Linked DNA regions of Myxococcus hansupus. The protein of the gene in region 2 interacts with the protein of the main gene of each other region in a pairwise test. Links are inferred from orthologs where the notes say so. Each region holds a gene or a part of one and is shown on either strand. Other genes may lie near its edges. The genes, in order: A176_RS00220 and ftsZ.

Region 1 (14,876 bases), 1.5 Mb from region 2 along the record:
GGACCCAACCGCCGTCCACGAAGAAGTGGACCAGGACGGCGCCAGGGACGGGCTGCCGCGAGACCCAGTAGTTGAACGCGCCCCAGGGCATCAGGAAGAGGCCGAGGCCGAACAGGAAGCTGGACGGCAGCGCCCAGCCCGCGAGCTGGGTGAGTGTGGGTGCAAGCAGCATCAGCGCCAGGCCCAGGCCCAGCGCGGCGGCCGTATCGACCTGGTAGACGAAGCGGGGATTCTGAAGGAACCGAGGCAGCATGGTGCTCTCCGAGTGGGTGGGGACGGGAGGCAGAGTGTTCCTGGCAGGGAATGTTCTCAATTACCTCGAAGGTCATCGTCGCGCGTCACGGGCTGCGGCAGTCTGGGCTCGAAAGGGAACACGGCGATGATTGGACCGCTGCTCAAGGAGTGGAGAACCCTGCGTGGCAAGAGCCAGTTGGCGCTCGCGCTGGAGGCACAGGTGTCGGCACGCCACCTGTCGTTCCTGGAGTCGGGCCGCTCCGGCGCCAGCCAGGACATGGTCCTGCGGTTGGCGGAGGCGCTGGGCCTGGGGCTGCGGGACCGCAACGCCCTGCTGGTGGCGGCGGGCTTCGCACCGCAGTTCGGCGAGCGGGGCTGGAACAGCGCGGAGCTGTCGGAGGTCCGCCGGGCGGCCGGTCTCATCCTCGCTTCGCATGAGCCCTACCCCGCCATCGTGGTGGATGGCACCTACACCGTGCTCGACGCGAACTCCGGAGCGCTCGCGTTGATGGGACATCCGCGCGAGGCCCTGGGGCAGGTCAACCTGATGGACCTCGTCTTCGTGCCCGGGCCCGTGCGCGAAGCCATTGGCAACTGGGAAGAGGTCGCGAGGTATCTGCTTCACCGGTTGCGAGAGGGCACGCGGCTGAGGGGCCCTCGGTCCCCCGTGGCGGCCGTGCTTGCGCGCGTGCTCGCCCAGCCAGGCGTCGAGGCGTTGACCTCACTGCGGCCCGCCAACGCGGGCTCCGTGCTGGTGCCGCTGACCTTCACCCGCGATGGGACGACGACGCGCTGGTACACAACGCTCACCAGCTTCGGCGCGCCCCAGGATGCCCTGGTGGAGGAAATCACCATCGAGCAGTTCCATCCGATGTGACGGGTTATTCCCCCGGCGGTGACGTGTTGCGGCGCGTGCGTGCCATGGCCATTTGATGGAGAGGGCTGGGCCCGGTCATCCACCCTGGGAGGCAGGCATGTTTGGCAACACGCAGGCGTTCAGCGGTTTCGCGGTGAAGGACGTGGTGGCGGCCCAGAAGTTCTACGGCGAGACGCTGGGCCTGAAGACAGACGTGTCGGACGGCATGCTGACGCTGCACCTCGCGGGTGGCCGGGACGTCCTCGTCTATCCCAAGGACAACCACACGCCCGCGACGTACACGATTCTCAACTTCCCCGTGGACGACATCGAGAAGTCCGTGGACGAACTGGGCCGCCGGGGCGTGCGCTTCGAGCGTTATGACGGCTTCGACGCGGACGCGAAGGGCATTGTCCGGAGCGACATGGGGCCGCCCATCGCCTGGTTCACGGACCCCTCGGGGAACGTGCTGTCCGTGCTCCAGACGAAGTAGGCGGGGGCCTGGAGTGCCTCCAGGCCACCCGCGGTGGGGCGAGGCGAATCAGAGCGCCTTTTCGAGCGTCGTCTGCAGCGATTGCACCCGGGTGTCCACGTCGTCGACGTTGCAGAACCGGTGGTCCAGCGTGAGGGTTCCGTCCTCGAAGGTGACCCACTCCGCGCCGTAGACGTCCTTGACGTCCTGGATGACGATCTTCTTCAGGTGGCTCACGAGCGCCTCCTTGCCCATGTCATCGATGCAGATGTTCTTGAACGCGATGACGACGGGCTGGAAGTAGAGCGTCGGCCAGGACTCGGTCCAGGAGCCGGAGTACGCGTCGTCCTTGGTGAGCGAGTCCCACTTCACTTCGATGGGAACGTCGAAGCCCGCGGCCTCGTCAATCTGCTGCTTCAGGCCCGGCAGGACGTTGGTCTCGAAGTTCTTCACGATACGGCGTTCAGCGAGTCCCATGATTCCCCCTCAAGGGTGTTGTTGCCCTTCATAGGATTATCAAGGGGCGCCTTCGCTCTAGAACAGGAAAAACGCGAGGCGGGCCGCTTACAGGAGGATGAAGTCGCGTGGCTGAAGGGGCTCGGGCTGGGGTTCGCCCAGGGCTTCTTGCAGGTTCATCTCCACGGTGCGCGCCATCGCCAGCAGGGAGAGGTCGTTGGGCTCCGTCCCGAAAGGCTCCTCCAGCTCATCGCTCAAGCGGTCGAGCCCGAAGAAGGTGTAGGCAATCATCGCGGCGAGCACGGGCGTGAACCAGCCCAGCGCCTCCGCGAGGCCGAAGGGGAGCAGCAGGCAGAACAGGTAGGCGGTGCGGTGCAGCAGCACCGTGTACGTGAAAGGCAGCGGTGTGAAGCGGATGCGCTCACACGCGGAGAGCACGCTCATCATGCCGTGGACGCGTGTCCTCAGCTCGCTCCAGGTGATGTCGGTGAGCTGCTTCTCCCGGAGCAGCGCGGCCAGCTCGCGGTCATGTTCGCGGAGCAGGGCATTGGGCCGGTTCTGGCTGGCCAGGACGCGTGCGGCTTCTGGCTCCGGGAGGAGGCGGACGAGGTCCTCGCGGGCATCGTGTCCACGCAGGTGCGCGGCCAGTGCATGGGCGAAGGCGATGTTCCGCCGCACCAGCCCTCGCGCGCCGGCGCCGCCCAGGAGCGCGATGGCTTCATGGGAGAACGACCGCAGCTCGATGATGAGCGCGCCCCAGTGCTTCCGGGCCTCCCACCAACGGTCGTAGCAAGCGTTGTTCCGGAACCCGAGGAAGATGGAGAGGGCGATGCCGAGCAAGGACAGCGGCGCCGGCGAGGTGACCTGCAGGTGCAGATGCCCTTGCTGATATGCCCAGACGACGAGCGCGGAGAGCGCCGCGATGCCCAGGACATGGGGCAGGACGCGCGGCAGGATGGTTCCTCGCACGACGAAGAGGAGCCGAATCGAGCTGAGACGGGGGCGGACAATCACGGGCAGGGGCCTTCCTGCGCCAAATGCCCCGAGTCAGCAAGTGCCCCGCTCCGAGGCCCGTTCAGCCATTAGGGAGAGCGGGGTCCGCAGGTAAGCGGATACCACTGTCCATCGCGAATGCACCCGATGGTCTGATCGGCGAAGGACCAGACGCCCTCCGAGGAACCTCGCAGTACGGTGAACTGCAACGGCGCTCCGTCGGGAAGCGCCAGGGGGCGCAGCGTCGTGTCGGACGCATGGTCGATGCCGGCCAGATGCGCGACGTAGAGGACATGGCGGCGGCTTCCGCGCGCGGAGGCCCCGGCCCGGTGGTGTGACGGGCCGAGGTGCAACCGCGCCGTTGGGGGTCGCCGAACGTACCACCCGGTTTCGACGCGGGCGGGCCGGAAGAACCGCGGGCCCGCTCGCGTCAGGGACGCACTTCGGTCCTGCGGTGGAACCCCATGTCCGTTCTCGGCGTGGTGGTGGTGGTCGTCGTCGTGGCTCCCAGGCTCTTCTTCCACGGGAAGGTGAGCGCCAGCGCGACGCCCGACAGACCCACGATGGAGTAGATGAGTCGGCTCAGCGCGCTCATCGCCGTCCGGGTCTCGCCACCGAACAGCGCGTTCACGAGGTTCCAGTTGAAGAAGCCAATCAGGCCCCAGTTGATGGCGCCGATGATGGCCAGCACGGCCATCGCCTTGGCGAGCCCTCCTCGGGTTCGGTCCGCTTCCACTCGTTCCATGGCTCGTATCCTTGGCTAGGTGTGTCCCATCCGGGCGGATGGGTGATGCCTCCCGGATAAGGTGTTGCCCGGAACCGTCCTGGCTACTGCGCCCGCGTCAATTGCCAAGGCTCGGTGCGTCGGCCGCCGTGCCGTCTCGCGGCCGTGCCCCACGCGGGGCGCGCGTCGCCGCGTGAGTGGGTTTCTGGGGCCTGCGCGGCCTGTTAGACGTGTCAGGCATGTCCTCAGCGCCACCTCGCTCGCCCCCTGTTTCGCCGCATGACTATGCGCCCGCCGTCGATGCGGTGGTCGCCCAGCTCCTGACGGGCGGCGTGCTCCGAGGGAATCGTCGTCGCGCCGAGCAGTTGTCTCGGTGCCTGATGCAGGCGCCCGTTCCGGAGACGATCGAGGCGCTGCTGGACCGGCTCTACGCGGCGCCCTCCTACGGAAAGGACGGCGTCTTCGGTGATGAGACCAGCGCGTTCGCCCTGGTGCGGTTGGCGCTTCACCTGTTCGGTCCGCCCACCCGCACGGCGTCGGTGCCAGGAGACCTGGTGGTCTCCAATCACCGTGAGGGCGCTGTCCGGAGTCCGCTCTGGATTCCCGGCCACCTGAACATCGAGGGGTCGCTCGACGTGGACGAGGGCGCGTGGCTGCTCTGCACCGGAGACGTCCGCGTGGGCGGAGCCACCGTCGACTACGAGCCGGGTTCAATCATCGCGGTGGGCGGCTCGCTCTCCACCGCGCGGATGAGCACCCTGGGCGCCGTCGTCATTGGCGGGAACCTGGACGTCGCGGACACGCTGCTGGCCTGGCGGAACGATGAGCGACTCGTCGTCGAGCAGACGCTGCGCGCGGGCCTGCTGGTGGCGTGTGACCACACCGTGGTCGCGGCGCACGTGGACGCTGTCCGCTTGGACTCGGACGCGGAGGGGTCGCTGCTTCACCAGTACCTGCGCGACGAAGTCCTGACTGGGGCTCCCGGCGACCTGCGCCTGGATGTCGAGGCCGCGGACCAATGGATTCGGAGGAACGCGTCGCCTCGGCGGTGAGGGGGCTCAGCGGGCGGGGATGTCCGCCAGCCGCCTGGAGATGCTCGCGCCGACAGCCATTGGCGCAAGGCCTGACATCCGGCGGGGGCCGCCCTGGAGTCGTGCCCGCAGTCGGGCGTACTGTCCCGGGCGGCATGCGCACACTCTACGGATTGAGCTACTCGGGTTGGACGGAGAAGGCCCGCTGGGCGTTGGACCACCACCGGGTGGCCTATCGCTACCACGAGCACCTGCCGCTCCTTGGCGAGCCGTTGCTGCGTTGGCGCACGCCCCGGGGCACGCGGCCCGCCGTGCCGCTGCTCATCGATGACGGCGAGGCCTTCCCCGGCTCGTTCACCATCGCGAGGCGCGCCGAGGAGCTGGGGCAGGGTGAGCCTCTCTTCTCCGCCGCGGACCTGCCCGCCATCCAGCGCTGGGAGGCTGACAGTGAGCAGGTGCTCTCCGCGGCGCGGGCCCGGGTGGTGGCGAGGCTGATTCAGAATCCCCAGGCCCAGGCGGAGAGCCTTCCCGCCTTCCTGCCCTCGGGCTCCGGCCGCTGCTGGCGCCCACCGCGAAGCTGGGCGCGCGCTTCGTGGCCCGCAAGCACCACGCGCCGGGTGACGCGGAGGTCGCGATTCGCGACACCGTCATCCCCGCGCTGGAGCGGCTGCGCGAGTCATTGCGAGGCCAGCCGTACCTGCTCGGCCACTTCAGCTACGCGGACATCACGGCCGCACTGATGCTCCAGTGCGTGCGGCCCGTGGATGACAGCCATCTCCCCCTGGGCCCGGGCACGCGGGAGGTGTGGTCCGACGCGGCGCTCGCGGAGCGGTTCCCGGACCTGCTCGCGTGGCGGGACGGCCTCTACGCGAAGCACCGCCGTCCCTGACCCGCGCGCGTCACGGCGTCGGCGGAGGCGTGGTGCCTTGCGGAACGTGGAGGCCCTGCTGCCCCAATCGCTGACGGACCATCTCCTGAATCTGCTCGGGCGTCTTGCCCTCGAAGTCCTTGGCGGTGAAGGCCGCGGGCACCGAGGCCGGCAGGCCCGTGGCGGTGGTGGGCGGCGCCACCTTGCGGTAGCCCGCGGGCACCTTGAAGCGTGAGTCGGGCTGCTTGCCCTGCTGGATGTTCGTGAGGTTGACCTCGGTCACCTGTCCCGAGGGGCTCGTCGTGCGCGCGCGCACGTAGGGGACTTCGGGCAGGTCGGTGGGCCGCCACAGCTTCTGCTGCGTCGGCACGCCCGTGGCGCCGGGGATGGTGCCTTCGTACACGGCGGAGGGATGCCCGTTCACCTGCTCCGTCCCCACCTGCCGGTAGCCCTGCTCCTTGAAGCAGGCGTCGTAGCTCTGCGTCTTGCTGGTGCACGACGCGGGCAGCTTCACCGGAAGGTCATCCAGGCTCCGCTCGGTGGCCACCTTGTGCGCGTGGACCAGCGTGGTGCCCGTGCGCTTCTCGAAGTCGAACAGGATGGACATGCTGCCGCCGGACATGTCGGGCAGCTCCGCGTCCATGCGCATCAGCCCCTTGCGGCCGTACACCTTGCCTTGGATGTCCGGCGGCGGCTTCTTGCCGGCCTCCAGCTTCATCTTCGTGACGACGTCCGCGGACCAATCCGCGAGGGCCGGGGAGGCCACCAGCAGGGCGGCGGCGGTGAGCGCGGACAGCCTGGGACGCGAAGAGGTCGTTCTCATGCGCGCACCACAGTCCACTGTCCGCGGGCCTGTCAAACCCAGCCCTGAAAAGCGAAACGGCGCCAGCCTCGTGAGAGGTGGCGCCGTGGGGCCTGGCAGGGTGGAGCGTGAGGCTCAGCCCGGCTGGCAGACCTGCCGGAGGATGTCGAGCGACTCCAGCGCCTTGCCCGCGCCAATCACGACGGCGGACAGCGGGTCCTCGGCGAGGAACACGGGCAGGCCCGTCTCCTCGCGCAGCAGGGTGTCCAGGTTCTTCAGCAGCGCGCCGCCACCGGCCAGCACGATGCCGCGGTCGGCGATGTCACCGGCGAGCTCGGGCGGTGTGCGCTCCAGCGTCAGCTTCACCGCTTCGACGATGCCGTTGACGGGCTCGGCGAGCGCGTCCCGGACCTCGTCGCTGGACACGGTCAGCGTGCGCGGCACGCCGGCCACCAGGTCACGACCCTTGATCTCCATGGTCATGACCTCGTCCGTCGGGTACGCGGTGCCGATGCCCATCTTGATGAGCTCCGCCGTGCGCTCGCCGATGAGCAGGTTGTACTTGCGCTTCACGTACTGAATGATGGCTTCGTCCAGCTTGTCGCCGCCGATGCGCACGCTCTTGGCGAACACGATGCCGGCGAGGCTGATGACCGCGACGTCGGAGGTGCCGCCGCCGATGTCCACAATCATGTTGCCGCTGGGCTCCGTCACCGGGAGGCCCGCGCCAATGGCCGCCGCCATGGGCTGCTCGATGAGGTAGACCTCGCGGGCGCCGGCGTTGGCCGCGGCCTCGCGCACCGCGCGGCGCTCCACCTCGGTGATGCCGGAGGGGATGCCGATGATGATGCGCGGGTTGACCAGCGTCTTGCGGTTGTGGGCGCTCTGGATGAAGTAGCGCAGCATCGCCGCCGTGATTTCGAAGTCGGCGATGACGCCGTCCTTCATCGGGCGAATGGCCACGATGTTGCCCGGGGTGCGCCCGAGCATCTCCTTGGCTTCCTTACCCACCGCGAGGACCTTCTTGCCCCCGCGCGCGTCATGCTGGACGGCCACCACCGAGGGCTCGTTGGAGACGATGCCCTGGCCGCGGATGTAGATGAGCGTGTTCGCCGTGCCGAGGTCGATGGCGAGGTCACGCGAGAAGAGGGTGTGAAGCCAGTCAAACATACGGGGGCGGGAACTTTCGGGGGGTCGGCGGAATTTCCCCGTCATCGCGGGGGCAGACGCAGGCCAAGGTACTACGCGACGCAGCACGGAGGAAGAAAAGCCGGTAGCGGCTTTCACCTCTGGCAGGAGGGCAGTCGGCCATCGGACGCAGGGCCCCGCCGGGCCTTTCAGGGAATGGGCGTCGGCTCGCCCTGCGCGGCCTCGAAGCGCGCGGCCACGAGCCCCGCCTCCAGCGGCTTCTCCTCGGGCAGCGCGGCGGGGGGCAGCGTCCCCTGGGCCTCGGCGTCGCGGTACTCGGGTGTCTGACGCAGGGCCTCGCTGGTGACGTGGAGCAGGGTGTCACGCACGGGCTCGAACAGCAGGGCGGTAAGGTACCAGGCTGGGGCGTAATCCAGGCGGATGAGGCCGTGGACGCTCCACTTGTGGGGCGCGTAGTCCCACGGGCAGCGGCCGAGCAGGCGTTTGAGCAACCAGCCCGTGCCGTACTCCGCGCCGAAGATGAGCCCCGTGTAGGCCAGGGCCCGCAGGGGCCGGGGCAGGGGCTTGAGCCGGGCGGAGACCTCCTCCAGCGCCAGGGCCGTTCCTCCGTAGATGGGGTGCATCCATAGGTAGGTGCGCGCCGTGGCGTTGCGGTCCTTCTTCAGCGCGGCGCCCGTGCCGGTGAACATCACCTCGAGCACCCACCCGACACACCCGTAGACGAGGAATCTTGAAAGCACCTCGAAAAGCTAAGTCGGGCCCGGAGAAGGGGCACTCCTGCCCCGCAGGCCCATGACGCTTGTCCGCCGGGGCTGTGCCATGGCGGACGAACTGCCCGCCCCCGGATGAGGCCACTCGTGGGGCCGACACGGGCCCACACCCGGGAACCCCGGGCCCGCCCAGGGAGGGCGGGGCCCGGTGAGGCGGGGTCAGCCCGGGATGCCGGCCGACCAGCGCTGCGTGAGGTACAGCTCGGCGAGCTGGGCCGCGGAAAGGTCCTTCTCCTCGCCCACGTAGGTGCGCTCGGTGGAGATGCCCACCTCGCCGCCGCCCACGCCGGCGTGGATGCCCACGCCCAGGTCACCGGAGACGGTCTGCTTGTCCTGGACGGTGGCCTTCACGTCGACCTTGCCGTTGAGCTGGTCCAGCGCCTGACCCACCTCACCCCGAGCGATGCTGCCAAAGGCGCCGCTGGTGGCGATGTCGTTGATGTTGCCGCTGATCTCCGTCTTCACCTCGCGGCCCGTTCCGCCGCCCAGGCCCAGCGCGGACGCGGAGGCCTGCCGCGAGTCGGTCAGCGTGAGCTTCGCCTCCATCGTGTCCCGCGCGGAGGCGCCCACCTCGCGGGCCGTGCCCTTCGGGTCCTTGATGAAGTCCGTCGGGCTGAAGCCCTCGGGCAGCTCCACGCTCTGCTCCAGCTCCACCTGGAGCTTGCCGGAGGCGTTCGCGGAGGCGCTGGTGGGCAGGGACACGTCGCCGGGAATCTTCACGCCCGCGGACGCACCCGCGTTGGCGCTGATTTCGAGGCTCTGCTTGAGGGTCAGCTTCTGGGGCTTGCCGCCCTCCATTTCGATGCGGGCGGTGGTGCTCTGGTTGACGCCGGCACCGGCGCTGGCGCCCGCGCTGAGGGCATCCGGCAGGCCCTTCATGCCCAGCTCCGCGTTGACGCTGGCCTCGGCGCCCATCTTGAACTCCACGGCGCTCATGTTCTCCGTCAGGCCCGCCAGGTCCGACAGCGGGTCACCCAGCACCTGATTCACGCCGGCGCCCAGCACGGGGTTGGTCGCGCTGGCGCCCGCCGTGGCGGTGGAGGCCGCGATGATGCGGGTGGCGTTCTTGGCCTCCTCGGCGGTGTCGAACTTGAACTCCACCGTGGCGCCAGCGGTGCCGAAGGCCTCGGCGCCCACGTCCGCCGCGCCCTTGGCGCCCAGCTTGGCGGCGACGCCCGCGCCGACCTCGCCGGTGACGGCCACCGTGTAGCCGCCGCCCTCTTCCTCACTGCGGCTGACGCCCAGCGTGCCCTTCACCTTGCCGGCCAGCGTCGCGCCGTTGGCCTCGGCGTAGAGGCTGATGGAGGTGCTCTCGCCCGGCTTGAGCTGGTCCACCTGGCGGTTCAGGTTGACGGCGTCGCCAATGGCCCGGGCCGTGTCCACCGGGTCGCGAACCACGTCGGCCGTGCCCTGGAGGACCCCGCCGATGATGTCGTTGCCAATCGCCTGCAGGGGGTTGGCCGTGGGCGCGTCCTGGATGGCCCGGCCCGCGAGGTCCAGCCCGTCCGCGGCGATGTCCGTCGCCTTGTCGAGCACCGGGCCCGCGCGCTGCGCCGCCTCCTGGAGGACGTTCCCCAGCCCGTTCGCCGTGACGGCGGTCGCGGTGGCGGTGGCGCTCAGGGTGCGCTGCGTCGCGGTGCGGCCCGCCTCGAAGACGTCCCCGGCGGCGTTGCGCACGTTGCCCGCCGCGTCCTGCACGCGGTCCTTCGTTCCCTCGACGACGTTCCGGGTGGCGCCGACCACGCCGCCAGCGACCTGTCCGACCTTGTTCTTGGTGTCCTCGACGGCGTTCTGGGTGGCGCCGACCACGCCGCCAGCGACCTGACCGACCTTGTCCTTGGTGTCCTCGACGGCGTTCTGGGTGGCGCCGACCACACCGCCAGCGACCTGTCCGACCTTGTCCTTGGTGTCCTCAACGGCGTTCTTCGTGACGTTGGCCACACCGCCGGCGACCTGACCGACCTTGTCCTTGGCGCCCTCGAAGACGTCCTTCGCGCGCTCGGCGGCCACGGAGGAGACCTTCTCCTTCACTTCCGCGGCCTTCGCGGCGGCCTGCTGCGCCGCCTCCGCCGCCTTCTGCGCCGCGGCCTCCGCCGCACGCCGGGCCGCCTCCGCCGCCCGCTTCGCCGCCGCCTCCGCCGCTCGCTTCGCGGCATCCGCCGCGCCACCAATCAGTCGACCGATTCCCATGGGGGTACCTTCTCCAGTCCGTCACGGCCGTTCCTGTTTCGCGGGGGCGGACAGGACGCGGCGTGCGTGCTTCAGGGGTGTGGTGCGGAACGGCGGAGCCTCACGACGCGCCGTCCTGGGCCCTCCACCGGGTCTGTCGCGAAAGCAGGCACGGGGACCTCCTGCCCTTTAAAAAGAGCGGGTAGGGTGGGGGGCTGCGAGGATTCTCAGGAAATGAGGCGGAGGAGTTTCGTCGGCGTGGCAGAAACCAGGCCGCCAAGCCCTGGTTTGGCGTTTTCCCAACGTGGGGGAGCGCTTTACTGGGGTGCACCCGCGTAATACAGGAGAAGCGGATGCGCTCCGCCGGCCCGACATCGTTGCTGTCCGCACCCCGGCGACGCGCGCACGGGCTGGTGCTGGTCGTGGCCTTGGGCACGGCGCTTGCCTCCCTGTCGGGGATCAACGCGGTGCGCTGGGCGGAGGCGGCGGAGGCCGCCGTGGCGCTCCGTTCCGATTCGCGCGACGACGCGCGGATGGACCGCGGCAGCGTGGCCTTCGCGGGCAAACGGCCCCGGCAGTGGCGCAGTGGGCGCCTGGCCGGGGTGGGCGCGGACACCTGGGCCTTGGTGATGAGCGCCGGGGCGGTGGGCGTGACGAAGCCCATCCTGGGCCGGGGTCGCGAGCCCTTCCACCTGGGCCTCCATGAGGCACACCGTCAGGCTCGAGAACGGCGGCAGGCCGTTGCCACGGACACCGCCCGGCTGCTGCGTTCCGCGGCCCTGGCGGTGTCTGGCGGTGACGCGGGAGACCGGCCGAGGCTCGTCACCCAGTCGTTGCGCGGCCCACCCGCCCACGGCTGAAGACGGCGCTCCGGTTCGCCCCGGCCGTAACGCGCCTGCTCCTTTCGTTTCGTTCCGCATGATGCGCGGTCCGCCGGATGCCGCCGGGCCGGTTCGAACCTTTATCTTTCGTTGGGTTTTTTCGAGGTGCACCGATGCATGGAGCCCACGAGGTCCTCCAAGCCATTGCCGTCGTCCTGTGCGTCGCGGCAGTGACGACGGTCCTCTTCCAGAAGCTTCGCCAGCCCGTGGTGCTGGGCTACATCCTGGCCGGCCTCGTGGTCGGCCCCTACCTGCCGATTCCGCTCGTCGCCAATCCGGAGGTGGTGACGACGCTCTCCGAGCTGGGCGTCATCCTCCTGATGTTCTCGCTGGGGTTGGAGTTCAGCCTCCGCAAGCTGTTCGCCGTGGGCCCCACGGCGGGTGTCACAGCCGTCATCCAGTGCAGCATCATGATCTGGCTGGGCTTCGTGGTGGGACGCGCCTTCGGGTGGACCACCGTGGAGAGCCTCTTCACGGGCGCGCTCATCGCCATCTCCAGCACCACCATCATCGCCAAGGCCTTCGACGAGCAGAACATCCGAGGCCGGCTGCGCGAGCTGGTGGTGGGCGTGCTCATCGTCGAGGACCTCATCGCCGTCCTCTTGATGGCGACGCTGACGGCCGTCTCCTCGGGCAGCGGCCTGTCGCTGGGCGAGCTGTCCATCACCACGGGCCGCCTGGTGGCGTTCCTGGTGGGCCTGGTGGTGGTGGGCCTGTTCATCATCCCGCGCGCGGTGCGCTACGTGGTGAAGCTCAACCGGCCGGAGACGACGCTGGTGGCCAGCGTGGGCATCTGCTTCGCGGTGGCGCTGCTGGCGCAGGCCTTCGGCTACTCGGTGGCGCTGGGCGCCTTCCTCGCGGGCTCGCTGGTGGCGGAGTCCGGCGAGGAGAAGGTGGTGGAGCACCTGGTGCAGCCGGTGAAGGACATCTTCGCCGCCATCTTCTTCGTGTCGGTGGGCATGCTCATCAACCCGGAGCTGGTGCGGGAGCACTGGGCGGCCATCCTGGTGCTCACGGCGGTGGTCATCGTCGGCAAGATTCTCAGCGTGGCGCTGGGCGCCTTCCTCACCGGCAACAGCACCCGCACCTCCGTGCAGGCCGGCATGAGCCTGGCGCAGATTGGTGAGTTCTCCTTCATCATCGCGGGCCTGGGCCTGTCGCTGAAGGCCACGGGGCAGTTCATCTACCCGGTGGCGGTGGCCGTCTCCGCCATCACGACGCTCACCACGCCGCTGTTGATTCGCGCCTCGGGGCCGGTGGCCAGCTACGTGGACCGCAAGCTGCCCAAGCCGCTGCAGACCTTCGTGACGTTGTACGGCACCTGGGTGGAGCGGCTGCGGGAGGCGCCTCGGCGCCAGACGTTCGGCGCGGGGGTTCGCCGGCTGGCGCGGCTGCTGCTCCTGGACGCGGTGCTCATCATCGTCCTGGTGATTGGCACGTCGCTGATGGCGGGCCGGCTCGCCGGCATCATCGAGGCGCAGCTCGGCATCGACGACCAGCTCTCGCGCTACATCATCATCGGCGGCGCGATGCTGCTCTCCATCCCGTTCCTGGTGGGCGTGGTGCAGGTGGCGCGCCGGCTGGGCGAGGAGCTGGCGGAAGCGGCGCTGCCCGGACGCAAGGACGGACGGGTGGACCTGGCGGCGGCGCCCCGGCGCGTGCTGCTGGCGACGCTGCAGTTGTGCATCATCCTGCTGGTGAGCGTGCCCATCGTGGCGATTACGCAGCCGTTCCTCCGCGGCGCCATGGGCCCGGTCGTCGTGCTGGCCCTGATTGGCGCGCTGTGCGTGACGTTCTGGCGGGGCGCCACCAACCTGCACGGCCACGTCCGCGCGGGCGCGCAGGTCATCGTGGAGGCGCTGGCGGCGCAGTCGCACTCGCGCGAGCCCGGCGCGGATGAGCACGCACTGGACCATGTCTCCAAGGTGCTGCCCGGTCTGGGTGAGCCCGTGCCCGTCCGGCTGGATGCGTCCAGTCCCGCCGCGGGCAAGACGCTGGCGGAGGTGAACCTGCGCGGCCTCACGGGCGCGACGGTGCTGGCCATCCGGCGAGGGGACTCCAGCGTGTCCGTGCCGTCCGCGCAGGAGGTTCTCCAGCCGGGGGACGTGCTGGCGCTGACGGGGACGCACGACGCGGTGGAGGCGGCGAAGAGCCTGCTCACGGGCGCGCCGTTGCCGGCGACGGTCTCCGAGCCCTCGGGCGTCCAGGTGTGACGGGACGTGGGGGCGGCCCTCGCGCCGCCCCCGCCGGGGACTACCGCTTCACGCTGTACTTGGCGATGGCGTAGAGGGCGCGCACGCCGTCCTTCCAGCCAATCTTCTTGCCCTCTTCGTAGGTGCGCCCGTGGTAGCTGATGGGCACCTCGAAGACGCGCCAGTTGCCGCGCGCCACCTTGGCGGTGATTTCGGGCTCGAAGCCGAAGCGGTCCTCCTCCACCGTGACGGAGCGCAGGACCTCGGCGCGGAAGGCCTTGTAGCAGGTCTCCATGTCGGTGAGGTTCAGGCCGCTCGTCATGTTGGACAGCGTGGTGAGCAGGTTGTTCAGCACGGTGTGCCAGTAATAGAGGACGCGCCGGGGCGTGCCGGTGAAGCGGCTGCCGAAGACGACGTCCGCGTCCCCGTCCAGGATGGGCTGGATGACCTGGGGGATGTCACGCGGGTCGTATTCCAGGTCCGCGTCCTGCACGATGATGATGTCGCCGGTGGCCTCGGCGAAGCCCCGCCGCAGCGCCGCGCCCTTGCCCTGGTTCTTCTCCTGGAAGAGCACGCGCACCTCGTTGCGGTTGCGCGGCGTTCCGCCCAACAGGTCCACCCCCTGCTCCTGGAGCTGGCGGAGGAACTCGCGGCTGCCGTCCTTCGAGCAGTCGTCGATGAGAACGAGCTCCTTGGGGAAGTCCACGGCGATGCAGCGCCGCAGCAGCTCCGCGAGGGTGGGAATCTCGTTGTAGACGGGGATGACGAGTGAGACGAGCATGGCGTTTTGCGGCTGTACCGCATTTTGCGTCACGGGGCGACCTTCTGGCACACAAGGTGCGCGCGAGGTGAGGCGCTGCGTTCAGCGGAGCGCCGCGGCTCGGAGCGCGTCCACGAGCGCCTCGAGGTCCGCATCGGTGGTGAGGGGGTTGATGACGGTGATGCGGAGATACACGCCTTGGGGCAGCCTCGTCTGCACCAGGTAGAAATCTCCGCGCGTCACCAGCCGCTCCCGCAGCCGCGTCTGGAGGGCGTCCCAGTCCTCCGGGGGCACCTGGGCGGGCGTGTGGCGGAAGCAGAGGATGTTGCACTCGGGCTGCACGGCGACGTCGAAGTCGGTGGCGACGGCGAGCCGCTGGGCGAAGCGGCGCGTCAGCTCGTAGGACTCCGTCACCGCGTCCGAGAAGAGCCGCGTGCCCAGCACGGCGAGGCAGGCGTACACCTTGAGGGCCATCATCTCCTTGGTGCACTCCATGGTGCGCAGGCCGATGTCGCTCCA
Region 2 (14,948 bases):
GGATTTGTTCGTGTTCAGCGTGCACGACACGCGGACAGGCCACTTCCTCGGGCACGCGGACTTCATCGCGTTCTGCGCGGAGCACGGCCTGCGCACCGTCCCGGTGGAGCACGTCGTCACCGGTGAGGCCGCGCGGACGTTCGACCACGGCCTGGAGCACTACCTGAAGCTCGCGCAGGGCCACTACACGGGCACGAAGCACCGGAAGGAAGGCATCGTGGTGAGGCCGCTCGTCGAGCGGCCCTCGCCCACGCTCGGCGGCAGGCTGTCGTTCAAGGTCATCAACAACGACTTCCTGCTCAAGGACGAGGACTGAAGCACGGCGCCCGGGCGCTCCCCCCAAGGAGCGCCCGGCTCCGGCTCAGTTGTTCGTCGAGGGTGGCGTCGAGGACGGCGTGAAGGCGCTGTTCACCACGTTCAGGAGGGTCCCCGCCAGCGCCACCTTGGGGATGGGCACCGAGGCGAGCACGGACGTCGCCGAGTCGATGACCGCGTGCGTCTTCTGCGCCGTCGTGGAGTTGGGGTTGGAGAACACGTCCTTCGTGTTGGACAGCGAGGACACCGTCCCCAGCACGTTCAGCCCCGGCACGAGCTTGCCCACCGTCTTCCCGACGACCGTCGAGGGCATCGCCGAAGGCATGTTGCCCGTCAGCCCGCCCTTGATGGCGCGCGCGCCCGACTCGAAGGTGTCCAGCACGTTGATGGCGTTGTTCGCGGTGCCCGACATGCTGCCCACCGTGCTCATCACCGGCGTCGGCGTCTTCACCTGCTCCGAAGGCGCGTTCTTGCCCCCCACGCCCTTCGCGATGGTCGCTCCGAGCTGAAGCGCATTGGTCGTCCGGTCTCCGACCTCCACCAGGACCGGGCCGGGCTTGAAGTCCGACACCGGTGGCTTGATGGACGAATAGGACGACTTGTTCCCAAAGATTCTCAGCATGATGTCCCCCCCTAGGCGTGTGCCTGAAGACTACATTGGGGTTATCTGCGATGATTCTCAGGAGTTTCGCCTACATTTTCCGACCCGATTTTCGCGGCGGGAGGGGCGGTCTCCAGCACGGTCCGCAGCGCCAGCTCCGCCGCGCGCAGCCGGGCGTCTTGAGGATCCACCCTGCGCGCCTCCACCAGACGCATCAGGGCCCTGGCGACGTCACCGCGTGACAGCTCGCAACGCACGCCCGCCTCCAGCGCCCCCGTGTCCGAAGGTCCGTACAACCGCGCCTCCGCCGCCGCGTGACACCCCTCGTCCACGCGCGAGGCCTCGAGGAGCGCCCGCGCCAGCTCCACCCGCGTCTCCACGTGCGCTGGCGACAGCCGCACGGCCTCGGTCAGCGGCCCCACCGCCTCCCTGGGCAGACCCAGCCGGCGCAGCACGCCCCCCAGCGAGCGAAGGGGTCCCGGCGCCCCGGGAACCAACAGGGCCCTGGCACGCGCCTCGCGCAGGACGGAGGGCTCGTCGAAGCGCAGCTCCGCCACCATGCGCCCCACCACCTCCTCATATGCGGGGTACGCCGCGGGCCAGGTGAACACCAGCCGGTAGACCCACTCGCCCCGAGGCACGAAGAAGGCCATCAGGTGCGTGGCGCCACCGGGCGCGTCCAGCTCCGCGCGAAGCCGCTGCGCGCTCCGTCCCGCCACCCGCGTCGAGACGGGGCCCGTCACCTTGAGCGTCCGGCCCTCGGGCCCCGGCGCCTCGAGCACCAACACCTCGTGCTGGAACTGCCGCGCCTGCACCGAACCGTCTCCGGGCTCCCCCGTCTCGATGGCCTCCGCGGAGAAGGTCGCGCGGCCACGGCCGGGCAGGCCGTTGGAGAAGGCCCGCCGCCCCTGCCCGTTCTCCTCGCTCCGCCAGTCCTGGGGCAGCGACACCGAGATGCCGAAGCCATCATCCCGCTCCGTGCGCCAGCCCGAGCGCTCCACCACGACGGCGAACGCCAGCACCACCGCCGCCGCCACCAGGCCCACCGGCCGGCGCCAGCTCGAGGAGGCGTCCCAGCGAAGCTCCAGGAACACGCCGGCCAGCAGCCCCGCGAGCAACCCGCCGAGGTGCCCCGCGTTGTCCACGCCCACCGAGGTCCACCCCATCCAGAGGAAGACGAGCACCGTGGGCAGCGCCCCCTCCCCGGACATCCACCGCGACGACAGCCGGGTCCGGTGGCGGCGGCCCAGCACCAGCAAGGCCCCCACACAGCCGTACACCATGCCGGAGGCCCCGACGCTCACCGCGCCCGACCAGCCCAGGGAGCCCGCCATGGTCGCCAGCCCCGCCGCGGCCAGCACCGCCACATAGTCCCGGCGCCGGCAGAGGCGCTCCAAGCCGCTGCCCGCCGCCAGCAACACCAGGAGGTTGAGCCCCAGGTGAAGCAGGTCCCGGTGGAGGAAGTTGGCGGTGACGAGCCGCCACCCCTGCCCCGCGTCCACGACCAGGGGCCCCGCCTTCGCGCCCCACCTCAGCAGGGTGTCCATCCCCAGCGGTCCCATGGAACGCGCCGCGGCATGGATGCCCCCCAGCAGGGTGGCCAGGATCAGGGTGACCCAGGGTACCCCCCCGGGTCGCACTTCACCGGCCGATTGACCGATGGACAACACGCCCGTCTGCCCCTCCTCCTCGGGAGAAAGTCCTGTCTTTTGAGGGGGATACATGGCTTGTACAGGGAAAGGGCGTTCTGCTATGACTGTACGCGGATCGGACCCGTGCTGAAGCTCATCATCGAAGACGACGAGGGGCGCAAGACTGTCGTTCCCTTCGTGCGTGACGAGATCACCATTGGCCGTCAGGAGGGAAACACCATCCGCCTGACGGAACGCAATGTGTCTCGTCGTCACGCACGATTGGTACGGCTCAATGGCCACGTCGTGGTGGAAGACCTGGGGAGCTATAACGGCACCCGGATCAACGGCGAGCGAATCGCGGGCCAGTCGCCCCTCAAAGAGGGCGATCTGGTTCAGATTGGCGACTACGACCTGGCGCTCCAGGCCGAGGCCGCAGCCAACGCCGCCGCAGGCCCCATCACGACCAAGGTGCCCGCTCGCCGGGCTGAACCCGCGCCGGAAGAGGACGACTCCGACGACGACGCCGAGGAGAGCGACCATACGCCGCCCTCCCTCAGCGCCGCGGACGCCCGCCGGCACTCCACCTCCATCATCCGGTTGGATCAGGTGGAAGCGGAGCGCCCCCGGAAGGTGGTGGACGTCTCCGCGGACGACGCCCCCCGGCTGCTCGTGCTGTCCCCGGACGAGCTCAAGGGCCAGGAGTTCGCCTGCATCCGCACGGAGCTGCGGATCGGCCGCACCGACGACAACGACATCACGTTGGATCATCGGTCGCTGTCGCGCACCCACGCCAAGCTCGTCCGAGAGGACGGCGGGGAGTGGCGTGTCATCGACATGCAGTCCGCCAACGGGATGACCGTCAACGGCGAGAACTACGCGCAGGCCACGCTCGCGACGGGCGACATCATCGAGCTGGGCCACGTGAAGCTGCGCTTCGTGAGCGCCGGCGACGCCGCGGATGACGTGGCCGGCGGGGGTGGCTCCCGTTCGAAGCTGCCGCTGGTGGCGGGCTTCGTCGCGCTGCTGCTGGGCGGTGGAGGCGCGGCCTTCTATTTCATGAATCAGCAGGGCCAACAGCCGACGCCGCCGATCGCCATCGCGCAGCAGCCGGAGACGCCCACGCCGATTCCGGACGAGCCGGACGCACCGACTCCCGACGACCCGCCCCCGCCAACACGGTCGAGGCCGCGGCGACGCCGCCGAAGACGCCCGAGACGCCTCCGCCTCCGCGGGGCCCCTCCATCGAGGAGCAGCGCGCCGTCGCGGACAAGGCCATCGCCGCGCGCGACTTCGACGCGGCCGTCACCGCGCTGGAAGGCATCAAGGACGCCAACGGACAGCGCCCTCGCGACATCGAGACGCGGCTGGACGCGGCCCGCGCCGAGCAGTTGATGAAGAAGCGGCTCGACGAGGCGCGCGTGGCGCTGACGGCCGGCAAGCTGCCCGAGGCGGACGAGGCCCTGCGTGAGAGCGCGGCCACCAAGGCGTTCGCCAAGGAGTACGCGGCGCTGAAGGCGCAGGTCACCGAGGCCCAGAAGAAGGCGGCCGCGGCGGCCGTCCCCACCTCGGGTGTGGAGAAGCCGCCGGCGCCGGTCTCCGAGGCCGCGAAGGCCGAAAAGGAAGGCCTGGACCACCTCACCAACAAGCGCTACGGCCAGGCCATCGAGCGGCTCGAGCATTGCCTTGGCTTGGATGCCAAACGCGCGGAGTGTCACCTCTACCTGGGTGTCGCCTTCGCACGGAATCAGCAGACGGAGCAGGGCTTGAAGCACTACCGGCGCTTCATGGAGCTGGCGCCCAACCACCCTCGCTACGCCGGCGTGAAGAAGCTCGTCGACGATTACGAGCAGAAATAGAAGTAGTGGCCCGCCGGAGGCGCCCCCGCCCCCCTGGGGACCTCCGGCCACATGTCCCTGAACTGCAGCGAGGAGACGCTGTGCAGATTCGCATCCTGGTAGTTGATGATGAGCAGGACAACTGCGACTACCTCAAGCTGGTCCTGACCCGTGAAGGCTACGAGGTGGTGACCACGACGGATCCCACCCAGACGGTGGAAATCCTCCGGGGCTCCGACTTTCACCTCGTCATCCTCGACATGATGATGCCGCAGATGTCGGGCACGGAGGTGCTGGAGCAGATTCGCAAGTACGACACCGACGTGGCCGTCATCGTCGCCACCGCGTATCCCACGGTGGACACGGCGGTCGCCTCGCTCAAAGCCCAGGCGTCCGACTACGTCAAGAAGCCCATGGAGCCGGAGCAGTTCATCACCGCGGTCCGCAACGCCCTGCAGAAGAAGGGCTTGTCGCAGGACCCGGAGGCGGACCTCCACCGCGCCATTGGCCGCACCATTCGCGACGCGCGCAAGACGCAGGAGCTCACGCTCAAGCAGCTCGCGCGGCGCACCGGCCTGTCCGTGTCGCTGCTGTCGCAGATCGAGCGCGCGGAGTCCTCGGCCTCCATCTCGTCGCTGTACAAGATTGCCTCGGCGCTGCAACTGCGCATGGGCGAGCTCTTCGGCGATACCTGATGTCGCCGTCGCGGTACCCCGCCGGCCGCCCTGACTAGCGGCCGGAGAAGCGGGGCGGGCGCTTTTCGAGGAAGGCTGCCCGCCCCTCCTTCGCGTCCTCGCTGCCGAAGGCCGCCGCGCGCAGGTCGCGCAGCCGGGCCTGGTCGGACGCCTCCAGCGGCGCTCGCGCCAGCCGCCCGAAGGACTCCTTCATCCCCGACACCGCCAGGGGTGCATGACTCGCCAGGGTCGCGCACAGCGCCAGGGCGCGTGCCTCCGCGTCCGCGACGCAGTCATCCAGCAGGCCCCAGTCCAGGGCTTCCCGCGCGCTCAGCTTCCGCGCCGCGAGGAAGAGCTGCTTCGCCCGGGCCACGCCCACCAGCCGCGCGGCCCGCGCCAGTCCCTCGGGCGAGTACACGATGCCCAGCCGCGCGGGCGGCATGAGGAAGACGGCGTTGGGTGTGCCGATGCGGAAGTCGCAGGAGGCCGCCAGGTCGAAGCCCGCGCCCACCGCCGCGCCCTCCACCAAGGCCACGCTGGGCGCCGGGTGGGACTCCAGCTTCAGGAGGCACTCCACCAGCAGGTCATCCGGCAGCCGCCCGTCCGCGCCGGGTGGCCCCAGGTGCGTCAAGTCGTAGCCGGAGCAGAAGGCCCCACCCGCGCCCCGCACCAGCAGGGCGCGCACGTGGGGTGCCGGCTCCAGCGCGGCGTCCAACCGGGCCAGCAGCCCGTCATCGAGCGCGTTGCGCCGGGCCGGGTTGGACAGCGTCAACACGCGGACCCCGTCGTCGCGGTCCTCGACCCGCAGAGTGGCCCCTGACTCGACGACGGGCTCCACTGCTAGCCGAGCACCACGAGGACGTCGCCCTCGTTGACGGACTGGGCTTCCTTCACCCGGATTTCCTTCACCGTCCCGCCCTCCTCCGTCTCGACGGGCATCTCCATCTTCATCGACTCGAGGATGACGAGCGTGTCGCCCGCGTTGACCTGCTGGCCCACCTGGACCTCGATCTTCCACACCGTGCCGGTGATGTGCGCCGCTACGTCCGCCATGAATCCGTCCTCCTCAGGGGTGTTTGGGTCTGGAGCCAGGCCCCGCTACGCCGGCTTGGCGTGGTGCTCCAGGAAGTGCGTGTCCAGCTCGCCGGCATGGAAGGCCGCATCCTGCACGATGCGCAGGTGGAGCGGGATGTTCGTCTTGATGCCTTCGATGCGGAAGGACTGCAGCGCCGCCACGGAGCGCTCAATCGCCTGCGCCCGCGTCTCACCGCTGACAATCAGCTTGGCGATCATCGGGTCGTAGTTGGGCGTGACGGTGTTGCCCTCGCCGTAGCCCGCGTCCAGCCGGACGCCCTCACCCGTGGGGGCCTGGAACACCTTCAGCGGCCCCGGGGACGGGAAGAACTTCACCGGGTCCTCGGCGTAGATGCGGAACTCCAGCGCCGCCCCGCGCCGCTTCACGTCCTCCTGCTTCACGGTGAGGCGCTCACCCGCGGCGATGCGCAACTGCCAGCCGATGAGGTCCAGCCCCGTGGTGAGCTCCGTCACCGGATGCTCCACCTGGAGACGGGCGTTCATCTCAATGAAGTACACCTGCCCGTCCGAGTACAGGAACTCCACCGTGCCCGCGTTGGCGTAGCCAAAGGCCTTGGCCGCGGCGATGGCGGCGCTGAACAGCTTCTGCGCCAGCTCCGGGTTGCGCCCGTCCGCGAACAGCACGGAGGGGGCCTCCTCGACGACCTTCTGGTGGCGGCGCTGGATGGAGCACTCGCGCTCCAGGCCGTGGATGAGGTGGCCGTGGTGGTCACCCAGAATCTGGACCTCGATGTGCCGCGGCGCCGGGAAGTAGCGCTCCACGTACACGCCTTCCTTGCCGAAGGCGGCCTTCGCCCGGTCCGTGCACTGGCGGTACGCCTTCTCCAGCTCCGCGGGGTTGTTGGCCACCGCCATGCCAATGCCGCCGCCGCCGCTGGCCGCCTTGATGAGCACCGGGAAGCCGATGCGCTCCGCCGCCGCCTGGGCGCTGGCCACGTCAGGCACCACGCCGTCGCTGCCGGGCACCACCGGGACGCCCGCCTCGGCCACCAGCTTGCGGGCCTGGCTCTTGTCCTTCATCCGCGCCATGGCCTCCGGCGGCGGACCCACGAAGACAATCCCCGCGTCCTGGCACGCCTGGGCGAACTCACCGTTCTCCGACAGGAAGCCGTAGCCGGGGTGGATGGCCTGGGCCCCCGTCTGCTTCGCGGCCTCCAGGATGGCGGCGACGTTCAGGTAGCTGTCCTTGGCCGGCGCGGGGCCAATGCGCACCGCCTCGTCCGCCTCCTTCACGAAGGGCAGCTCGGCGTCCGCGTCCGAGTACACGGCGACTGTTTTGAGCCCCATGCTCCGGGCCACCACGCCGATGCGGCGGGCAATCTCGCCCCGGTTGGCGATGAGCAGTTTCTGGAACATGGCGAAACCCTTGGGGTGTAGGTGCGAAAGGGCGGCGAACCTAACCCTCGCTCCCTCCCAAGACAAGGGTGCGGACGGACGTGCAACAGGTCCCTACAGTCCAGTAAATTTGCGGGTCTACGAGGCCGTGTCGTACCTTGTTCCCCGTGACGCCCCCCTCCTCTTCAAGCCCTGGCGGCGTGGTGGATTTGCACCGCGCGCGCCGTGCCAAGCGCCTGGACCTGTACCGTGGCCGGCAGGCGGACCGCGTGCGGTTCGTGCGCACCACGCTCGAGACGCTGACGCAGAGCGGTACGCTCTTCACGCAGGAAGGCACGCGCCGCGGCCTGGCCCTGCTGAAGGCGCTCCAACTGCTGCAGCGGGCGCAGGCGCGCCTGGAGGAAGTCTCCGGCGACGGTGTGCTGCCCGCGGCCCGGCTCCCGGAGCGCGTGGACGCGCTCTATTCGGAAGTGGACGGCCTCTTCGACCGCGCGGACACCTTGTCCGGCCGCGACGAAGCCAGCGTGGCCCAGCTTCCCGGCCGCTGAGCCCCGCCGCACGACCCTTCCCCTACGGCAGCTCCGTCTGACCCTGGCGGCGCAGGAACGTGGGGATGTCGAACTGATCCTCGTCCAGCGGCAGCGGCGCGTCCTTCACCACCGAGGTGCGCGCGCTCACGGACTTGGGGCTCTCCACGGGCATGGGGCGCGAGCCACTGCTCTTCGCGGGCACCAGGCTGGCGACTTCCTCGCGCGCGTTGGCCAGCACGGACGGGCCCGGACGGGACAGCGGCATCTGGACCACCGGCGTCGCCGTGCGGACCTTGGGCGCGTCGCGGTGAACGAAGCCCGTGGCGATGATGGTGATCTTCACCTCGTCCGCGATGTTCTCGTCGATGAGCGAGCCGAAGATGATTTCCGCCTCGCTGTCGGCGGCGTCGTGGACCAGCGTGAGGGCCTCGTTGACCTCCTGCAGGGTCATGTCGCGGCCACCGGTGATGTTGATGAGCAGGCCCGTGGCGCCGTCGATGGAGACGTCCTCCAGCAGCGGGCTGGCGATGGCCTGCTGCATGGCGATCAACGCGCGCTTGTCACCCGACGAGTTGCCCGTGCCCATGAGCGCGATGCCCTTGTCGCTCATGATGGTCTTCACGTCGGCGAAGTCGACGTTGATGTAGCCGTGGTACTGGATGAGGTCGCTGATGCCCTGCACGGCGTTCAGCAGCACCTCGTCCGCGCGCTTGAACGTCTCCAGCAGCGGCATGGGCTCGTTGGAGAGCGACAGCAGGCGCTGGTTCGGAATGGTGATGAGCGTGTCCACCGCGGCCTTGAGCTCCACGATGCCCTGCTCGGCCTGCTTGCGGCGCTTGTTGCCCTCGAAGAGGAAGGGCTTGGTGACGACGCCCACGGTGAGGCAACCCAGGCTCTTGGCGATGTCCGCGATGATGGGCGCGGCGCCCGTGCCCGTGCCGCCACCCATGCCGGCGGTGACGAACACCATGTCGGCGCCCTCGAGCACCGCGGCAATCTGGTCGCGCGACTCCAGGGCGGCCTCGCGGCCCATCTCCGGGTTGGCGCCCGCGCCCAGGCCCTTCGTCAGCGTCTGGCCGAGCTGAAGCCGGGTGGGCGCCTTGCTCGCGGCGAGCGCCTGGACATCGGTGTTGGCGGCGATGAAGTCCACCCGGTCCAACTTGGACAGGATCATCGTATTGACCGCGTTGCAGCCGGCCCCACCCGCCCCGACGACCCGAATCTTGGCGGCCTGCTTGTTCTGATCGAACTGGTCCATGGTGGTCCTCTCGCCTGGAGTTGCGCGATGCAGCGCGCGTGCTCCCAACCTCCACAATCATCAGCAAGTCCCACGCTTTGGCAAGTATTCCGCTACGAGCCTGTAGCGGGATGCTGCGCGTCCGAGTCCTGACGCGCACTTACGCAGTCCCAGGGACGTGCAGGCGTGCGGCGCGGCGGGCGAACTTCGCCTCTTGACTCGCGATTGCCGGGACTGCGTACCGGGTCGGCTCCAGCATGCCCGAAAACACGAAGGGTGGCCCCGAAAACTGTTTCGGAGCCACCCTCGGATGAAATCAACCGGTGTGTTTCACCGGGTATTCAAGGCCAGCGCGAGTCAGCGTGCCTCGCGCTCCACTTCGACCTTCGCCACGCGGAGGATGGTGAACCCCACGCGGCGGTTGTTCTCGCGGCCCTTCGCCGTCTTGTTGGTGTCCACCGGCTTCGTCTCGCCGTAGCCCACCGCCTCCAGACGGCCCTCGGCGATGCGCTCCTTCACCAGGAAGGCCTTCACGTTGTTGGCGCGGCGCTGGGACAGGTCCAGGTTCTTCGCGTCGTTGCCCTGGTCGTCCGTGTGGCCCTCGATGCGGACCAGCTCCACCTGCGGGTTGGCGCGCAGCACCGCGGCCACCTGCTTCAGCAGCGGGAACGAGCGGGCCAGGATGACGTCCTTGCCGGTCGCGAAGTAGACCTTCTCCAGGATGACGATGCGCTCGCCGTCGACGAGCACCTTCACGGTGCCCTTGTCCGGGCAGCCGTCCTCGTCCTGGAAGCCGTTGATGGTCTCCGGCTCGTTGGGGCACTTGTCCTCGGTGTCGGGGATGCCGTCCCGATCGTTGTCCAGGTCCGGGCAGCCGTCCTCGTCCTGGAAGCCGTCCATGTCCTCGGGCTCGTTGGGGCAGCGGTCGTCCGGGTCCATGATGCCGTCGCCATCCGTGTCCACCGGCGGCGGAGGCGGCGCCACGTCCGGGCAGCCGTCTTCGTCCTCGAAGCCGTTCACCGTCTCCGGCTCATTCGGGCACTTGTCCGCCGTGTCGGGGATGCCGTCACCGTCGTTGTCCGGGTCCGGGCAGCCGTCCGCGTCCTGGAAGCCGTCCTTGTCCTCGGGCTCCGTCGGGCACTGGTCGTCGATGTCCAGGATGCCGTCGCCATCCGTGTCCACCGGCGCGGCCTGCGGCGGCTCACGCGACGGGTCCGGGCTGTAGCTGAAGCCCGCGAGCAGCCGGAAGCCCGGCGTGCCATAGCCCCGCGTGAGGCCCGGCCCACCGCCCACGTGCGCGGAGAAGCCGCCCAGCGCGCGGTACTTCAGCGCCGCCAGCAGCTCCAGCGGGCGCTCCTCGGTGTTCTGCTGGTCCAGGCCCACCGCGCCCACCACCGTGGCGGCGAGCGCCAGCGGCACCTCGCGCACGGAGAAGGGCACCTCGGCGCCCACGCCGTAGGACACCGCGTTGCCGATGTTCAGGTTGCGAAGCTGCTGCTTCTCGCGAAAGTCCACACCCACGTTGGCGGCCACGCGAAACCGCTCGCCGTACTCGGCCACGACACGCGGCTGCACCCCCAGCCCGGAGCCGCCGAGGAAGTCCGAGCCACCGCCCGTGGGCAGCACCACCGGCACCGTCAACGCGAGGGAGAAAGAGCCCTCCTCCAGCAGCCGGGCCTTGGGCACCAGCCGCAGGTCACCGATGCCGCCCGAGCCCACGCCTTGCGCGAAGGACGGGTCCACCATGGGCGCCGCCTGCGAGCGCTGAATCGTCACCGGCAGCAACACACCGAGTTCGAAGCGATCGAAGAGGCCCACCGAGCCCATCAGGTCGATGCCCACCTGGCTCCGCACCAGGGCCGTGATGTACCGGCCCGAGCGCGGGTCCATGAAGTTGAGCGGCTTGTCCGCGTAGTTCACGGACATGCCCACGTTCCACCCCAGGTGGGAATGCACCTGGGCGCTCTGCACGCCCAGGATGTCCTTGGAGCTGGGGCCCGGCTTGTACTGCTGCACGTCGATGGACTGCGAGGCGGACAGCGACGGCACCTGCGCGGAGGCAGGCACCGCCACCATCATGCCCGCCAGCGCGAGCACCGCCGCGGCCACCGCGGAGAACCCGCTGGCCCGCCCCGCCGTGCGGCGGAAACGGCCCAGCAGCGGCAGCCCGAGGAGCAGCAGCGCCAGCGGAGCGAAGGTGCCCGCGCCGCTCGTGCTGCAGCCCCGGCCGGAGATGATGAAGTCGTCGTTGCCATCCAGCGGGTTGGTACCGCCCGCGACTTCCTCACCGTCGTTCACACCGCCGTTGTCGGTGTCCGCCTTGTTCGGGTCCGTCTCACCGTTGTCCCACGCACCGTTGCGGTTGGCGTCCTCGACACCGTCGAGCAGGCCGTCACCGTCCGTGTCCGGGTTGAGCGGATCCGTCGGGTTGGCGCCCTTCACTTCCACGCCATCCGTCAGGCCATCCGCGTCCGTGTCCGGGTTGTTCGGGTCCGTCTCCGTGGCGTCGACGCGGCCGTCGCGGTTCACGTCCTCCTCGCCGTCACGCAGCCCGTCACCATCCGTGTCCGGGTTCTTCGGGTCGGTGGTGGTGCTCGGGTCCGCGTCCGGACGGAAGTTGGGCGAGGTGCGGTCGGTGTCCGCGTGCGCGGTCTCCAACGTGATGCCCGCCTCGGTGCCGTCCAGGATGCCGTCGTTGTCGCTGTCGGGGTCCAACGCGTCGATGAGGCCGTCACCATCCGTGTCGGTGATGCCGTCGAGGCCGTCGGGGATGCCGTCGTCGTCCGTGTCCGCGTCGTTCGGGTCCAGGCCCAGCGCGATTTCCGTCGCGTCGTCGATGCCGTCACCGTCGCTGTCGACGTCATCCGCGGGGTTGAGCGGATCCGTCTCGCCCGGGTCCACGCGGCCGTTGCGGTTGGCGTCCTCGATGCCGTCCCACACGCTGCCGTTGTCCGTGTCCGGGTTGAGCGGGTCCGTCGTCGTCGTCGGGTCCGCGTCCGCCACGAAGCGCGTCATGTCGGTGCCGGTGCCCTGGGGCGCGGTGAGACCGATTTCCAGACCGTCGGAGAGCAGGTCACCGTCGGTGTCCCAGAGCTTCGGGTCCGTCTCACCCTGGTCGACGATGCCGTTGTGGTTGGCGTCCTCGTTGCCGTCCAGGATGCCGTCGTCGTCCGTGTCGTCGTCGAGCGGGTCCGTGCCAGCGACGTTCACCTCGATGCCGTCCGGCAAGCCGTCACCGTCCGTGTCGGGGTTGTTCGGGTCGGTGCCCAGCGCGATCTCCTCGGCGTCCGACAGGCCGTCGCCGTCCGAGTCCACCGCCACCGTCCAGCTATACGTGGCCGGCGTGGCGTCCACGTTGCCCGCCGCGTCCACCGCGCGCACCGACAGGGTGTGGTTGCCTTCCGCCAGGCCGGTGAACGTCACCGGGTCCGTGCACGCCACATAGGCCGCGCCGTCCAGGCTGCACTCGTACGTCACCGGAGACTCGTCCGAGTCGAAGTCGAACGTCGCCGTGGACGGCGCCTCCGACAGCGGCGGACCGGAAATGATGAGGGTGTTCGGCGCCGTGGTGTCCACGGTCCAGGTGTACGTCGCCGGCGTCGGGTCCACGTTGCCGTCGGCATCCACCGCGCGCACCTGCAGCGTGTGCTCGCCGTCGTCGAGCCCCGTGAAGGTGGCCGGGTTCGAGCACGGCGTGAAGGCCGCGCCGTCCAGGCTGCACTCGTACGTCACCGGGGACTCATCCGAATCGAACTCGAACGTCGCCGAGTCGCTGTTGGAGAGCGCCGGCGGCGTCACGGTGAGGGTGGTCTGCGGCGGCTCCGCGTCCACGGTGAAGGTGTGCGTCACCGTCGAGCTGGTGTTGCCCGCCTCGTCCACCGCCGTGACGGACACCGTGTGGCTGCCCTCCGACAGGGTGTCGCCCACGGGGAGCGTCCAGTTGCCGGCGCCATCCGCCTGCGTCGTCCCCACCGTCACGCCGTCCACCACCACCGTCACGGTGCTGTTCGGCTCGGCGGTACCGGAGTACGTCACCACCGCCACGTCGAGCACCGCGCCGTTGGCCGGCGTGGTGATGACCACCACGGGCGCCGCGGTGTCCACCGTCCACGTGTGCTCGGCGGGCGTCGGGTCCACGTTGCCCGCCGCGTCCACCGCGCGCACCAGCAGCGTGTGCGAGCCATCCGCCAGCGGGCCGAACTGCGCCTGCGCCGGGCACGCCACGAAGGGCGCACCGTCCAGCGAGCACTCGTACGTCACCGGAGACTCGTTGGAGGAGAAGACGAAGTCCGCCGTGGCGACGTTCGTCAGCGCCGCCGGGCCACTGTCGATGGCGGTATCCGGCGCCGTGGTGTCCACGATGAAGGTGGAGTTCGCCGGCGCGCTGGTGTTCCCCGCCTCATCCGTCGCCGTCACGACAACGGCGTAGGGCCCATCCGCCAGCGTCACCGGCGGCGAGAAGGTCCAGTTGCCGTTGGCGTCGACCGGGATGGGGCCATACTCCGTGCCCCCCACCGTCACCATCACGGAGTCAGCGCCATCCGCCGTGCCGGTGATGGTCACCACGCCGCTGTCCAGCACCGCGCCGTTCGCGGGCGAGGTGATGAGCGGCGCCGCGGGCGGCGTGAGGTCCACCGTCCAGGTGTACTCGGCGGGCGTCGGGTCCGCGTTGCCCGCAGCGTCCACCGCGCGCACCAGCAACGTGTGGTCCCCTTCCGCGAAGCCCTCGAAGGTCACCACTTCCGCGCAGGGCACATAGGCCGCGCCGTCCAGGCTGCACTCATAGGTGGAGCCCGGCTCGGAGGACTCGAACTCGAAGCTCGCCGTGCTCTGCGAGGTCGGCGTCGCCGGGCCGCTCACGACGAGCGTATCGGGCGGGGCCGTGTCCACCGTCCAGGTGTACTCGGCGGGCGTCGGGTCCACATTGCCCGCCGCGTCCACCGCGCGAACCATGAGCATGTGCGCCCCGTCCACCAGGCCCGTGAACGTCACCGGGTTGGAGCAGGGAGCGAAGCTGTTCCCGTCCAGGCTGCACTCGTAGGCCACCCCGCCGCCCTCCGAACGGAACTCGAACGTCGCGGACGTCGCGTTCGTCAGCAGCGCCGGGCCGGACTCGATGAACGTGTCGGGCGCGGTCAGGTCCACGATGAACGTGCTCGTCACCGGGCCCGCGGAGTTGCCCGCCGGGTCCACGCTGATGATGGACACCGTGTGCGGGCCCTCGTCGAGGTCGTCCGGCACGGTGAAGGTCCAGTTGCCGTTCTCATCCACGAGGACGGGACCGTAGGGAGTGCCATCCACCTCCAGGTAGATGTCGCTGCCCGGCTCACCCGTGCCCGTCAGCGTCGGCGTCGAGGTCGCGACCTCCTCCTGGTCCGCGGGCGAGTCGATGGTCGGCAGCACCGGCGGCGTGGTGTCCACCGTCCAGGTGTGCGTCGCGGGCGTCGGGTCCACGTTGCCCGCGCCGTCCACCGCGCGCACCGTCAGCGTGTGACTGCCTTCGCTCAAGCCCGTGTACGACTGCGGGTCCGTGCACGTCACGAACGGCGCACCGTCCAGCGAGCACTGGTACGTCACCGGGCTCTCGTTCGAGCTGAAGTCGAACGTGGCCGTGGTTGAGTTCGTCGCCGCCGGGGGACCGCTGACAATCGTCGTGTCTGGCGGCGTGGCGTCCACCGTCCACGTGCGCGAC

The links.
Region 1: the proteins of ftsZ (region 2) and A176_RS00220 interact in binary tests that used the Escherichia coli proteins (3 or more experiments, as listed by UniProt). The link is inferred for Myxococcus hansupus from one-to-one orthologs.

Annotation. Positions count from the first base shown.
Region 1 is NZ_CP012109.1:42,837-57,712, forward strand. Bases 5,590-8,349 are described here. They hold A176_RS00220 (rod shape-determining protein), read right to left. Parts: upstream 7,607-8,349; coding sequence 6,572-7,606; downstream 5,590-6,571. Other genes in these bases: A176_RS39520 (hypothetical protein), read left to right, coding at 5,590-5,655; A176_RS00215 (hypothetical protein), read right to left, coding at 5,666-6,457; A176_RS00225 (putative ABC transporter permease), read right to left, coding at 7,774-8,325. Outside these bases: A176_RS00175 (hypothetical protein), read right to left, coding at 1-253; A176_RS00180 (helix-turn-helix domain-containing protein), read left to right, coding at 380-1,111; A176_RS00185 (VOC family protein), read left to right, coding at 1,209-1,583; A176_RS00190 (hypothetical protein), read right to left, coding at 1,632-2,039; A176_RS00195 (bestrophin family protein), read right to left, coding at 2,127-3,032; A176_RS00200 (DUF378 domain-containing protein), read right to left, coding at 3,442-3,756; A176_RS00205 (hypothetical protein), read left to right, coding at 3,975-4,787; A176_RS00210 (glutathione S-transferase N-terminal domain-containing protein), read left to right, coding at 4,922-5,506; more of A176_RS39520, read left to right, coding at 5,446-5,589; A176_RS00230 (hypothetical protein), read right to left, coding at 8,515-10,545; A176_RS00235 (hypothetical protein), read left to right, coding at 10,878-11,384; A176_RS00240 (monovalent cation:proton antiporter family protein), read left to right, coding at 11,519-13,618; A176_RS00245 (glycosyltransferase family 2 protein), read right to left, coding at 13,659-14,378; A176_RS00250 (pyridoxal phosphate-dependent decarboxylase family protein), read right to left, coding at 14,460-14,876. UniProt on the Escherichia coli protein: Forms membrane-associated dynamic filaments that are essential for cell shape determination. Acts by regulating cell wall synthesis and cell elongation, and thus cell shape.
Region 2 is NZ_CP012109.1:1,537,909-1,552,856, reverse strand. Bases 7,169-10,000 are described here. They hold ftsZ (cell division protein FtsZ), read right to left. Parts: upstream 9,278-10,000; coding sequence 8,060-9,277; downstream 7,169-8,059. Other genes in these bases: agmC (adventurous gliding motility protein AgmC), read right to left, coding at 9,614-10,000; A176_RS06420 (hypothetical protein), read left to right, coding at 7,648-8,037; A176_RS06425 (acetyl-CoA carboxylase biotin carboxylase subunit), read right to left, coding at 7,169-7,510. Also shown: A176_RS06460 (RNA ligase (ATP)), read left to right, coding at 1-316; A176_RS06455 (hypothetical protein), read right to left, coding at 362-937; A176_RS06450 (rhomboid family intramembrane serine protease), read right to left, coding at 979-2,463; A176_RS06445 (FHA domain-containing protein), read left to right, coding at 2,692-3,942; A176_RS39670 (tetratricopeptide repeat protein), read left to right, coding at 3,942-4,406; A176_RS06440 (response regulator), read left to right, coding at 4,487-5,080; A176_RS06435 (enoyl-CoA hydratase/isomerase family protein), read right to left, coding at 5,115-5,897; A176_RS06430 (biotin/lipoyl-binding carrier protein), read right to left, coding at 5,900-6,112; more of A176_RS06425, read right to left, coding at 6,158-7,168; more of agmC, read right to left, coding at 10,001-14,948. UniProt on the Escherichia coli protein: Essential cell division protein that forms a contractile ring structure (Z ring) at the future cell division site. The regulation of the ring assembly controls the timing and the location of cell division.